DNA from 2 places in the Paraclostridium tenue genome. Region 2 is predicted to be linked to the other one. Evidence: riboswitches for the same ligand, from Rfam matches in the RefSeq annotation. Region 2 holds a riboswitch; the other holds the start of a gene.
The links. A riboswitch is a leader RNA that binds a small molecule or an ion and turns the genes downstream of it on or off. The one in region 2 is predicted to bind cyclic di-GMP.

Region 1 (6,623 bases), on a different contig from region 2:
TATACCTTCTAGTAACTTAGTTGCCCTTTGACTTCCTAATGCACCATTAAGTAATGATTTAGCACAATCTATACCACCTTCTATAACAAATTCTTTACCTTTATTTAACTCTATAAATTCTTGTAAAACTTCTCTTCTTTCTCTTGGTTTAACAGTATTTATATTAGCTATTTCAACACCTATTTTTTGAATTTTTCTATCAGATAAATTTTTTATTACGCTTGCAGCTACTTCTGGTCCTAAAGTCATAAGTAGTATAGCTGCTTTTCTTGCACCCGTAACTCTTCTAAACTTAGGTATATCCCCTAAGTCAAACGCATTACCTTTAACGCCTTCTTTTTGCAAATAAAATCACCCTTTACTCATTTAACCAACTATTAACTAGATCTGTAACTTGATCTGGGTTATCAGCTGCAAACTGTTTAACCTCATCTTCTAAGCTTATGCTTACTTCGTCTACTTCTTCGTTACTATTCAATCTATTTTGCTCCAATTCTTCTAGTTTTTTGTTGATTAGTTCTACTTCATCTTCTTCTTCTACATTTTCTAACTCTGTAGGTTTACGTTTATTTTTTATAACCATATAAACTACCGTACCTATAAGTAATCCTAAAATAATTAAGATTATTATTCCTGTAACTATTAACATTGTTGATAATGACTTATCTTTGCTTATAGCGTTTTTGATAACTCCAAATGTACTAGTATCTTGTTTTTCTGTTTCAAATCCCATAGAAACTACTTTTACATTATCTCCTCTTTTAGGATCCATTCCTATAGTATTTGCCACCATATCTTGAACATTTCTAACTACATCATCACTTAAATTTCCATTTATAGCTACTGATGCTGTTATCTTATTTATTTCACCCTTTGCTTTTATTGTTTTAGTTTCAGTTTTTCCTGTTTGATACTGAATATTTTGTTCGTTACTTTCAGTACTTCCCGTTCCACTTTCGTTAACGTTACTCATATTATTATCTACGGCTCCACCTGTATTTTGTTTTTCAGTGGATTTACTGCTTGATTTTGATTCATTAGTAATTACTTTATTAGGATCTATTACAAGCTCAGTTTTTTCACTTGCATCAAAGTTTAGATCCGTATTTACAGTTGCTCTTACTTTACCTTGTCCAAATATTGGTTCTAAAAGACCTGTTATTGATCTTTCAAGTTCTTTACTTAAGTCTTTTTCAGCCTTCATAGCCTGATCAACATCACTTAAGTTAGAAGTATTTATATTTCCATTTTCATCAATTAAGCCTTCTGATAGTAGTTTCATATTTTGATCTATTACTTCTACATTTTGTTTAGGTACATTGTCTGTACTTGCGGAAACTAAACATATAATAGATCTTACTTGAGCTGGTTTTAGAGTTTCACCTGGATTTAAATTTAAATAAACTGCAGCTTTTCCTGGTACTGTTTCATTTGCAAAAACTGATTTTTCTCCTTCAGTTATATGTACTCTAGCACTTTCTACTTGTGGAAAAACTTTTATAGTTTTTTCAATCTCCCCTTGAAGCATACGTTGTTTTTTTATTTGGAACTCTTCATCTGTCATACCAAATGATGAACCCTCATCCATTATTTCAAATCCTTTTGAACCATTTGATACATTAGAAGACAATTCCATTCTCAATTTATCTACATCTTTTTTAGGAACTAATATACTATTTCCTTCTATCTTGGTATCCACTTTTTTCGATTCAAGTTCTTTAGTTACCGCTGCTGCATCACTAGATTCTAGTCCTGAAAATAAAACTCCATACTTGTTTGCTCTTGAATAACTTATCCCAAATACTATTGCTAGAATTAAAGATATAATCGCAACTACTATTGCTATTTTTTTCTTTTTAGATAAGGTACCAAACTGTTCTTTTTTAACCAACACAAAATCTTTTACTTTTTGTGGTAATTCCTTTATATTCATCTAAAATTCTCCTTGCTATAAAGTTATAATTGAACTCTATTTAGCTCTTGATAAGCTTCATATACCTTATTTCTAACTTCAATCATTAATTGCATTGACATCTGAGCTTCTTGAGCAGATATCATTACATCATGCATAGAAACATCGCCTCCTTTTAAAAGGCTCTCAACTTTCTTATTTGCATCTACTTGCTTGTCATTAACTTTATCTAATGCATCCTTTATTACATTAGAAAAGTTACTTTCTTTTTCTACACCTTTACTTTTTGTAGCTTTTAACAAATCATTATTTGTTAAGATGTTGTTTACTCCGCTTATAGCACCTATTCCAGTCATAAATCCACTCCTTTTTATCTACCTATTTCTAATGCTTTAGATATCATATTTTTTTGTGCGTTTAATGTATCTATATTAGACTCATAAGCCCTTGAAGCAGTCATTAAATCTGCCATTTCCACTAATATATCTACATTAGGGTATTCTACATAGCCTTGTTTATCTGCATCGGGATGATTGGGTTCATATAGTTTTCTAAGTGGCGACTTATCTTTTTCTATAGAGACTGCTTTTACTCCAAGCATTCCTAACTTTTTGTCGTAATTTTCCTCAAACACAGGAACTTTACGTCTATAAGCTCCACCTTCTTTAGTTCTAGTAGTCTTCATATTGGCAATATTAGATGAAACTATATCCATCCTTAAACGCTCTGCTGATAAAGCACTTTGACTAATTCGCATTCCTCCAAAAATACTCATCTAATTACCTCCCTGTTATGACACTTCTAGCCATTCCTAATTTTATATTAGTTAAAGTTATAAGTGCATTGTATTCAAGGCTTGCAGCTGCTTGATTAACTTTCTCGTTCTCTAAATCAACATTGTTGCCATCTACTCTCATCTTTGTGTTTTCATCTGTTTTGACTTCTATTTTTGGTTTTTTATTTATAGAGTCTTTCAATGTTTCTTCAAAGTTTACATACTTTCTCTTATAATTTGGAGTATTAATATTTGCAATATTGTTAGCAATGACTCTACTTCTAAGTTCTGTTGCATCTAACCCCATCTTGATTAAACTATATGTTTCCATTATTACCTCCTTTTTAGAATAAAAAAAACTACTCTTAAAGAGTAGTTTAATCACTTTTATAATATATCAATGATTGCTAATCGTATTATATAAATTAAAATTAAAATCAGAAAATAAAATATACCTACTTAATGTATAAGTCAAAATCAAATAAATATTTTCTAGTTCTAATATATCTAATAATCTAAGATTAAATATTTAAATGTTTTTGTATACTTATAAAATCATCTTAAGGTATATTAAAAAATCCAATAAATGCTTATATACATTTATACATATTTTTTGATTTTATTTGTAAATTATATAATTATCCATAATTCACGATTTTCATTTTATCAATGATAACAAAAAGTTTATTAACTCTTTGGCAGCTGGCTGGCGTAGTTTATATAAACATTAGCCCCTATAGTTTTGCGTCACTAGATTTCTCTAGATTTGCCTTTGAATATCATTATTCGACTTATATTTCTATTTTATACTATAATTCGACTTAATTCAAGCATTTACTTTAAATTCTAATTTTTCCAACAAATGGTAATTTTCAATATTGTTTTAAAATTAATTTTAAGATATCAAATTATATTAAAATTTACTTTAAAGTGATATGATTTTTTTTAATACTTTAATAAATAGTTTTATAATTAAACATTTATATCTTTTATTAAATTTTATTTTGCATAATTTAATTTTAATTATTTAATTTTTATTATATACAAATTTTAAATACATTAAAATTTGTATACAATATATATTAGAAATAATTCTCAATAATATCTTCTTTTATAAAATTATGAACTTTTTTGCCACAACTTCCATCAGAATTTACGATAACAGTATGTAAAGCTTTTAAACGTCTTTGTTTTTGTTTATCATTTTTTGTTACAACTAAATCGATAAATTTCTCAACTGTCATTCCATCTTCTCCAACTATATAGTTAGCAAAAATATCAAATACATTTTCACTGTAGTATTCTTTTACTAAATCTATATCATATATTAAAACAGGTTTACCTGTAGCCATATATTCAATTAAAACTGATGATCTGTCTGTTATTAAAGCATCAGAAACCTTAAAAGCCTCATAGTAACTTGGTGTATTATCTATAACTATATTTGCAGTAGCTTTTGATGATTCTAATAAATGGCTATATCTTTCATAACACTCTGGAGCTTTAGACTTAACATATGTAAGTTCTAGAGGGTGTGGTCTATAAATAAGACCATATTGTTGATTATTTTTTATAAGTTCAAAAACTTCTTCGATCTCATCTAAAACTTCGTGTCTACCATTTATTACTTTCATAAGATTTGTAGTCCATAAAAATACAGTTTTATCTTTAAATTTATCTTTATAATATTGGCTTATTTCTTGCTTTTCTAAACTATTTACTAAAGCATCAAACTTAGGTGATCCTAAAGATAAAATTTTTTCTTTTTCTAGCCCGCTTGCTTCTGCAATAACTTCAAACGAAGGCGATTGTACAACAACTTTATCAAAACTCCTCGTTGCTATTAAGTTATAAAAATTTATATAAAAAGAAACAGGGTAAGTTCCTAATATCCCATAAGTTATATAAACTAACATGTCTGTATGCTTTTTAAGATTATAAGAAAAATATTCGCTAACCACTTGAGTAGCAGTATTGTATTCATCGTATTGATTATGTACATATATAATATCTGGTTTTAATGATTCTAAGTCAAATTCTCTATAATCAATAACAGGGACATAATCTGGTAGTAAATTTCCTTCATAAGTTAATATTTTCTCTACTTCTCCATTTTCCTTTGAAATTAATCTAAAATAAGGTATTGGCACTACATAGCAATTGCAATTTTCATCTTCACTTGCAGCCTTCCATACACTCTCAAGACTATTCCACATAAAAGCATTATATGGCATAAAAACAATATCAAGTTTTTTATTAACTTTTTCTTGAATTATTTTTATCATTTCAAATAAATGCGCAATAGTTTCATCACAAGCTAATATCTTATTTTCAATGTGATTTTCATGAATACCAATAATATTGTTATAAACTTCTATCGATAATCTATTTAGCTGTTCATCACACTTTTTAACATTATTTAATGCATTTTTAATTGAAACTATCGCTTGTAGTGATATCTCACTCATAAACATGTAATCTGAATCTATATTATTTTTTATATATGTAAGCCCTTCAATTAGAGTTTCTAACAGTTCTAACATTTGTTGCTTTTTATTTATTTTCATAAAATCACATCACTTTCTATTTAAATGTCTTAACTCAGCCCTTGAATAATTATTTTCTCATTAATATAAAATAATGTCTTCCAATATCTGAATATTATTTTATCTCAGTTAAAAATCTCTCGTTTTAAACAACTTCAAATCTATTATCTATAAATTCATCTATAGTTGTATATATTGTTTTATATTCAGCCTTTAATTCTTTAGAATAAAGTTTTTCTAGTATAAGCTGACTTTGAGTAGCTATAAACTAGCATACATATATAATTGATTTTTTATCTAGTATTTTCAATATATTATTAAAATTATTTTTTAGTTTTTTATCCTTTGTATACATAGATGCTACAGCTAACAATACAGTATCAAAGGTACATTTTCTTTTATTATTTTTAACAAATAGTCCATATGTAATAATTATACTTAGATTTATTATTTCTTACTAAATTAGGAATTTTTTTATTTTTCATTAATTTTACCTGCTCTTTTTAATCTGCTATTTATTTATAACCATTTTTAAACCATTCTAAAGCTTCTTGATATTCTTGCATATTGTCAATTTCTTTTAAATTGACTGGAACTGCTTTTAGTGGTAAGTTTGGCGTGATAAGTTTATATACATGATCACTTCCACACTTAAGTTTTTCAGATGATACTTTAAGTAGACCTGTCCATTCATACTCTCCACTTTCTCTTGAAAAACTTGTTACAAATTCTTTTCCATCAATAAAATCTGTTCTTGCATAAACAGGTTCCCTCGTGTATGGATAACAAACTCCTATTGCTTCTTCATCATCATTTAATACAAATCTTTCAAAGTCTTCTGGGTTAAATAAAACATCGCCATCAAGAGAAATTATCATATCTCTTGCATGTTTTTTGCCAAGTGAAAGACTTGCAGCAGTTTTAGTTTCCATATACTTATGATTAAATACGAATGTAATATCCTTTCGATAAGAACAAACTACATCTATTAATTCCTTAGCTTGATATCCTACAACAATTCTTATATCATCAAACTTGTCCATACACTCTAACTGTCTTATTATCAATGGTTTACCGTCAATATCAATTAATGATTTATTAGTATTTAGTCCCAATCTAGTTCCCATACCCGCACAGCTTATAACAATTGTCTTAGAAACTGACACAATCTTCCCTCCTCATAAAATGCATAATCACATACCTTCAATACACTTGGAGCAATATCTCTTACACCACCAAATCCAATTCCGATATCAGCCACTTCTATCATTTTTGCATCATTACTTCCATCCCCAATGGCAACAATTGGACCTTCTAATGTCTTTATAACATCTTCTTTTTTTATTATATGACTTATCCCTTTTATTTCTCCATTTTCTACACAAGCTTT
Region 2 (6,623 bases):
ATACTAGGTTTTAACGAATTTATTTTAACTTCATTTCCTGTATTTAACTTTTTGTCATAAGGAACTATAGTATAGTCTATAGCTTCACCTATATTAGAATTTGTATCAACAAAGCTATTAGTCGATGTAAATCCTATTAGCTTATCACCTTTAAATATTTCATATCCTAATAAATCATTTTTAGCTTCTTTATTAATTTCAAATATTAATTTAACGTTGTTTCCTTGACTAGAGTTTTTAACTTTTAAATCAATATTTCCTTTAAACCCTTCACCTTTATAATCTTTATAATCATAGTTAGAATACCAAATTTTCTTATCAGGCTTTGGATATTTACTTATTAATTCTTTTGTCTCATCAGATACAAAGAATCCATGTCTTTCAAAATGTTCACTTAAATCTAATTCTAAAGCTATACTTGAATACTTAGCTAATTGATTTAGCTTATCTAATGCTTCATTACTTGAATCTAAAACTACATTATTTTCTCTATACTGGGTATTTAATTTCGCCCAGTATCCTGGATATATCATTTCTAACTGCCAAAATACTGCTAGCTTTTCAAAATATTCACCTTCATAATAGTCGTTATTATCAGTTCCTATTATATTTTTATAAGTATGACTTTCAAAAGGAATTCTTTTATTTGGACTATTATAATAATAAGAAGATTGTTGAGGTAACATGTTATTTGTTACTTCTCCTATTGTTCTTACTCCTATATCCATTTTATGTCCTATTTCATGGTCTACTCCCCAACTACCTACACTTGTTAACATACTGCTCATCACATCACCTTGAACACCTATATGTCCTCCTGCTGCATACATGTACCCAAATGGCTGAGCTAATCTTATATTTTCTCTAGTGTATTTTATATCATTTTTTTCATTTTTTCCGTCTAAGCCTTGGTACTTAAATAGCATGTCCATATGATCATTCCACATCTTTATTGTATCTAATGGTTTTTTACCATTTGTAACATATGCATCATATGCTCCAGTTACTGTACCTGTAAATACCATATGATCAGAAACAAACTCAAAAGTATCTATCATCTTTCTATCTAATACATTTGGATTTTCTTTAGCATCTTCATCTAATCTATTCTTATAATCTTTTATAAATTCTATTAATTGTGTTTCATTTGTGTTTTTATCTAGTAATGGGAAACTATCACATCCACTTGCAAATCTTATTACTGGTGCTTTTCCTTGTTCTTCTTCAGTGTATGGGTTTACTATATAAACTGGTCCTCCAGGTGTTACATCATGCTTATACCAACCATCATTTTGGTTAACTTTTGGAACAGTTATTACATTTTTTCCTGGATGTAGACTTACAGTTCTTCCCCAATTTGCAAAACTTCCTTCTTGTTGAGAAAACATTAATTGTGGTAGTGGCTTATTTGGATCTGCATCAACATATACAGTTACTTCTTCCCCTGCTCTAGCAACTACACCTGTTGGCTGATTGTTATTACCAAATCCAAACTTCAAGTTTTTGCTTGTATGTTTATTTCTATCTCCATGTTGCTCGGCAACTACAGTTTTTATATTTTGAAGATTATTGTTTAAAATATCTTTAGCCAATTGTATTTCTTTATCGTATATAGGTCTTAGTGGATGAACTTTAACCTCATTTGATAAAGTATTTAACTTTTCTATTGTATTAAATTCCTCACTTACAGTATCCATTAATCCATTTGTGAATAGTCTTTTCATCTTATCAGATACATTATCTTCTTTATATAATCTTATATCTGAAATTGATGCCCAATTATCATGTGCATTATCAAATACAAATTTAACTCTTTTTGCTTTAGTCTTGTCAAATTGTATCTCTAAAATATCACTAGTTACTGTATATCCACCTTCACTTATCTTTTGGAAGTTGTTCCCCGAACTAACTGGAGATACATATACGCTAAATTCTTTCGCAAATCCTTTTCCTGAATTTCTTGATTTATAAGTTAATCGATTTATTAAAGTAGCTTCTTCTAAAGTTAATATTACTTCATTTTTAAATGAGTCACTATTTGGTTTTCCAGTTTCCCAGTGAGTATTTACATCTTCATCAACCGCATATTTTATTGCAGAGCCTGCATATTGCCCTCCATTATTACTTATAGAAATATCTTTAATTCTATATACATCATCATATGCTTTTATATATTCTGTATAAAAAGGTGTAAATTTAGATACATTAGAAGTACCTGCTTGAACTTTTCCATAATCAACTAATTCTTTCGCAATCTCCAACTTTTCTATATACTCATTTTCAAATGGGTGGCCCTTTACTTCTTTCATTAATCCTTCTATTGCAGCGATAGTAGCAAATTCTGGATTAACTTCATTAGTATCTTCATTTACAAATAATCTATCTATCTTTTCCTTTAATTCATCTTGCTTATATAGTCCAAACTCAGAGGCTAAAGCCCAATTCTCATAACCTTTCTTAAATACAAACTTAATTCTTCTAAGTTTGGTTGGCTTAAACTTTATTTCTAAAGTATCTTTTGTTATATTAGCTTCACCAGATGTTATCTTCTCGAAAGTATCTCCATTAGAAGTTCTAGATGCATATATGTCAAAACTTTGAGCAAATCCTCTAGAGTTTAAACTTGTGTACATAATTCTATCTATAGTAGTTAATTCATCTAAAGTCATAACTACTTCGTTTGTATGGCTACTAGTATTTTGTTTTCCTGAGTGCCAGTTAGTATTTACATCACCATCCATAGCCCTTTGGATAACATTAGAAGCATAATTCCCCCCATTTGTAGTTATACTTGTTACTTTATTCATAGGTATTTTAAATAATTCATCATATTTAACTAATCTTTCATCATTAAATGATTTAAATTTTGATACCTTTGATTGTGTGAATTCTAAAGCTTTATTTTCTAAAATTATTCTAGCATTATCGATATCTTCTTTTATATTATTATATAGTGGATGAGTGCTTGCTTCTCTATCAAATGCATCTAACTTTTCTATAGTGTTAAAATCAGGACTTATTTGTTTTTTTGATTCATTTGTAAATAACTTATCCATTTTATTAATTATATTGTCTTCCCTATAAAACCAAAACTCTGATGCACTTGCCCATCCTTGATTGGCTTCTTTAAATACAAATTTAAATTTTTTAGCTGTAATAGTATCAAATTTAAATTGAAGCATATTTCCTGTTACAGAATGACTTCCTGTTGCCATAAGCTTGAAATCTTCATCTTCACCACTTATAGATGCATAAATCTCAAACCTAGTCGGAAATCCTTTGCCTCTAGCTCCATCTTGTCTAGTAGCATAGGCTATCCTATCAATAGATTCTATATCTTTAAACTCTACTACTACTTCATTTTTAAAAGACTCAGTGTTTTGTTTTCCAGTTTCCCAGTGAGTTGACATGTTATTGTCTATAGCTTTATCTATAGAACTAGATGAGTACTGTCCCCCATTATTTGAAATTGATTTAATCTTATCTTTAGAAACTCTATATTTTTCATTATAATTTTCAAACTCACTATAATTATTTAGATTAAAAGGTGAAATTTTAACTTGATTTGCCACACTTTTTTTTATTAGTTTGGCCTTATCTGTTATAACTTCATCAGCAAATACATTTATTACTGGTGATATGTTTGTTGCTATTAAAGATACTGCCAATACAGATGATATTTTTTTCTTCATAATACTCTCCCTAATTTTTAAATTTTGTAATTATAAAATAAACCCTGATTTTTATAATAAAAAAACTACCCTCTAAAGGGTAGTTGCCAGCAAAATTAAACATCATAAAAGTTTCATGACCAAACTAATATACGACCATAAATTTATCATGTAAAAACAAAGAATAACTATTCTTTGGCAACTGGCTGGCATAGTTATAATTACCTTAGCCCCTTTAGCTTTGCGTCTCTAGATTTCCCTAGATTTGCCATATTGAATTATTTTTCTACAATTATTATACAATATTTCTCAATTTAGTAAATACTTTTATTTTAATTTTATAAAAATTTAAACAATTTTTTATCTTTCAACAAAAAATGTGCTGACTATGAAATAGACAGCACATTAAAATTTACTTTTTCCCAAATATATTTTCTCCTACTTCTGCTTCAAACTGTTTAACATACAATGAGTGATAATATTTCTTTTGTTTTAATAATTCTTTATGACTTCCCTTTTCTACTATCTTACCATCTCTAACAACCAATATAATATCTGCTTTTCTTATCGTAGATAATCTATGAGCAACTAAGAAAGATGTTCTATCTTTAAGTAAGTGAGAAATAGCATTTTGAATAATTTGTTCTGTTTCAGTATCTATAGATGAAGTAGCTTCATCAAGTACAAATATCCTAGGATTTGCAAGAACTGCTCTAGCAAAAGATATAAGTTGCTTTTCTCCTGTTGATAAATTAGAACCACCTTCTCCTACCTGAGAATCATAACCTTTTTCCATATTCATAATTATCTTATGAGCTGATACTATTTTAGCTGCATTTTCTACTTCTTCATCAGTTGCATCAAGCTTTCCATAACGTATATTTTCTTTTATAGTTCCTGAAAATAAATGTGGATTTTGAAGAACATAACCAATATTATTGTGTAACCATAACTGAGATCTTTCTCTATAATCTTTTCCATCTATTAATACTTTTCCTTTAGTAGGTTCAAAGAATCTACAAGCTAAGTTTACCAAAGTACTTTTACCTGAACCTGTTTCACCAACTAAAGCTATTGTAGTTCCTGCTGGTATTTTAAGATTAAAGTTTTCATAGATATATTCATCTCCGTCAGGGTATTTAAAATATACATCTTTAAATTCTATATCACCTTTAATTTCTTCCCAATTTTCTTTTTTAGGATTAAATGAATCTCCATACTTTTTAATTACTTCTTCACTATCAACTATATCCGGAGTTCTTTCTAATAATCCAAAAACTCTTTCTATATTTGCTTGAGTAGCTATAAATTCTGATATATTTTTAGCTAATTGTTGAATTGGTTCAAATATACTTATTGCATAAGATATAAATGCTGATAATGTACCTATTTCCATTAAATCGTTTATAACTAAGTTACCACCTCTATCAAGAACAAATGCCACAGCTAGTGAACTAAAAAATAGTATAATTGGCATATATATAGCATTTAATTTTGTAGCTCTTATACTTGTTTTATACATTTTATCTGTTATTTTAGAAAAATCCTCTAGGTTTTTATTTTCTATTACAAGTGTTTTAGAAGTAATAGAGCCTGTTATTCCTTCATTAAATGCTCCCGTTATTTTTGAGTTTATTTTTCTTACATCTCTATTTACATTTAGTATTTTATTTTGAAAATAAACTGTAAGTATTGCTATAAATGGTACTATTGCTATTACATACATAGCTAATTTTGCATTTAGCATAAACATTGCTATAAATACTCCTAATACATAAGTAATAGACCAAAACAAATCAACAAGTCCCCATGCTACCATCGACCCAATTTTATTAGTATCACTCATTACTCTAGCTATTATATAGCCTACTGGTGTAGTGTTATAATATGAAAATGAAAGTTTTTGCAAGTGCATAAATGTAGCTCTTTTTAAATCCTTGCCTATATTCATTTCTAAATACATTGAAAGCCTTGTAAATATTATTACAAATATTACTTGTAAAACTATGGCTAGTATATATACAATTACAAAATTATTTATTCCTTTTGTACTCATAGGAGTTATAAAATTATCTATTGCATACTTTTGAAATATTGGAAACATTACGTCTACAAATGCAACAAATAAGTTTGCTAATATAGCACATATAAAATGTAATTTGTATTGTTTTAAAAATGGATTTAGCTTTTTCCATATATTTATAGAAAAGCTTCTTTTATATTCTTCTTCATCAAAACTCATTATTTTTCACCTCCTGTATCTTCATTTAAGGTGTCTGTTAGTTCACTTTCCACACTTGATTGCATATCGTAAACTTTTTTGTATAATCCATTTGTTTTTATTAAAGATTCGTGATTGCCACTTTCTATTACTTTTCCATCATCTAAAACTATAATATTATCACAACTCATAAGTGTAGTTATACGATGAGATATTATTATTACAGTACTGTCTTTTACATGTTTTTTTAATTCCTGTCTAATCTTTGCATCTGTTTCTGTATCTACTGCAGATAGTGAGTCGTCAAATACTATTACTGGACTATTTTTTATTAATGTTCTAGCTATTGCTACTCTTTGCTTTTGTCCACCAGATAAAGTTACTCCTCTTTCTCCTACTATAGTGTCATAGCCTTTACTAAAACCTAGTATATTCTCATGAACATGTGAAACTTGAGAAACGTGTTTTATAGATTCAAAGTTTTCAATTTCATCTATTTTAGATGCTATATTTATATTTTGTTTTATAGTTTTTGAAAATAAGAAAGGCTCTTGTAATACTACTCCTATGTTATGTCTTAAATAATCAAGTTTTATATTTTTTATATTTACTCCATTTATTAATATTTCTCCACAATTTTCATCTAAATTATATAATCTATTTAGTAAGTGTACTATTGTAGATTTTCCAGAACCAGTACCTCCTAAAATACCAAAGGTACTTCCTTTTTT

Region 1: another riboswitch for cyclic di-GMP. It lies ahead of ABFX13_RS04680 (flagellar basal body protein); the one in region 2 lies ahead of ABFX13_RS09645 (NPCBM/NEW2 domain-containing protein).

Annotation. Positions count from the first base shown of each region.
Region 1 is NZ_BAAACP010000004.1:93,746-100,368, reverse strand. It holds gene fliG (flagellar motor switch protein FliG) at 1-345, opposite strand, end outside; gene fliF (flagellar basal-body MS-ring/collar protein FliF) at 359-1,933, opposite strand; gene fliE (flagellar hook-basal body complex protein FliE) at 1,957-2,268, opposite strand; gene flgC (flagellar basal body rod protein FlgC) at 2,283-2,687, opposite strand; gene ABFX13_RS04680 (flagellar basal body protein) at 2,692-3,018, opposite strand; cyclic di-GMP riboswitch class I at 3,382-3,468, opposite strand; gene ABFX13_RS04675 (CDP-glycerol glycerophosphotransferase family protein) at 3,770-5,254, opposite strand; gene ABFX13_RS04670 (NTP transferase domain-containing protein) at 5,749-6,399, opposite strand; gene ABFX13_RS04665 (HAD-IB family phosphatase) at 6,372-6,623, opposite strand, start outside.
Region 2 is NZ_BAAACP010000011.1:20,264-26,886, reverse strand. It holds gene ABFX13_RS09645 (NPCBM/NEW2 domain-containing protein) at 1-3,692, opposite strand, end outside; cyclic di-GMP riboswitch class I at 3,866-3,951, opposite strand; gene ABFX13_RS09640 (ABC transporter ATP-binding protein) at 4,084-5,913, opposite strand; gene ABFX13_RS09635 (ABC transporter ATP-binding protein) at 5,913-6,623, opposite strand, start outside.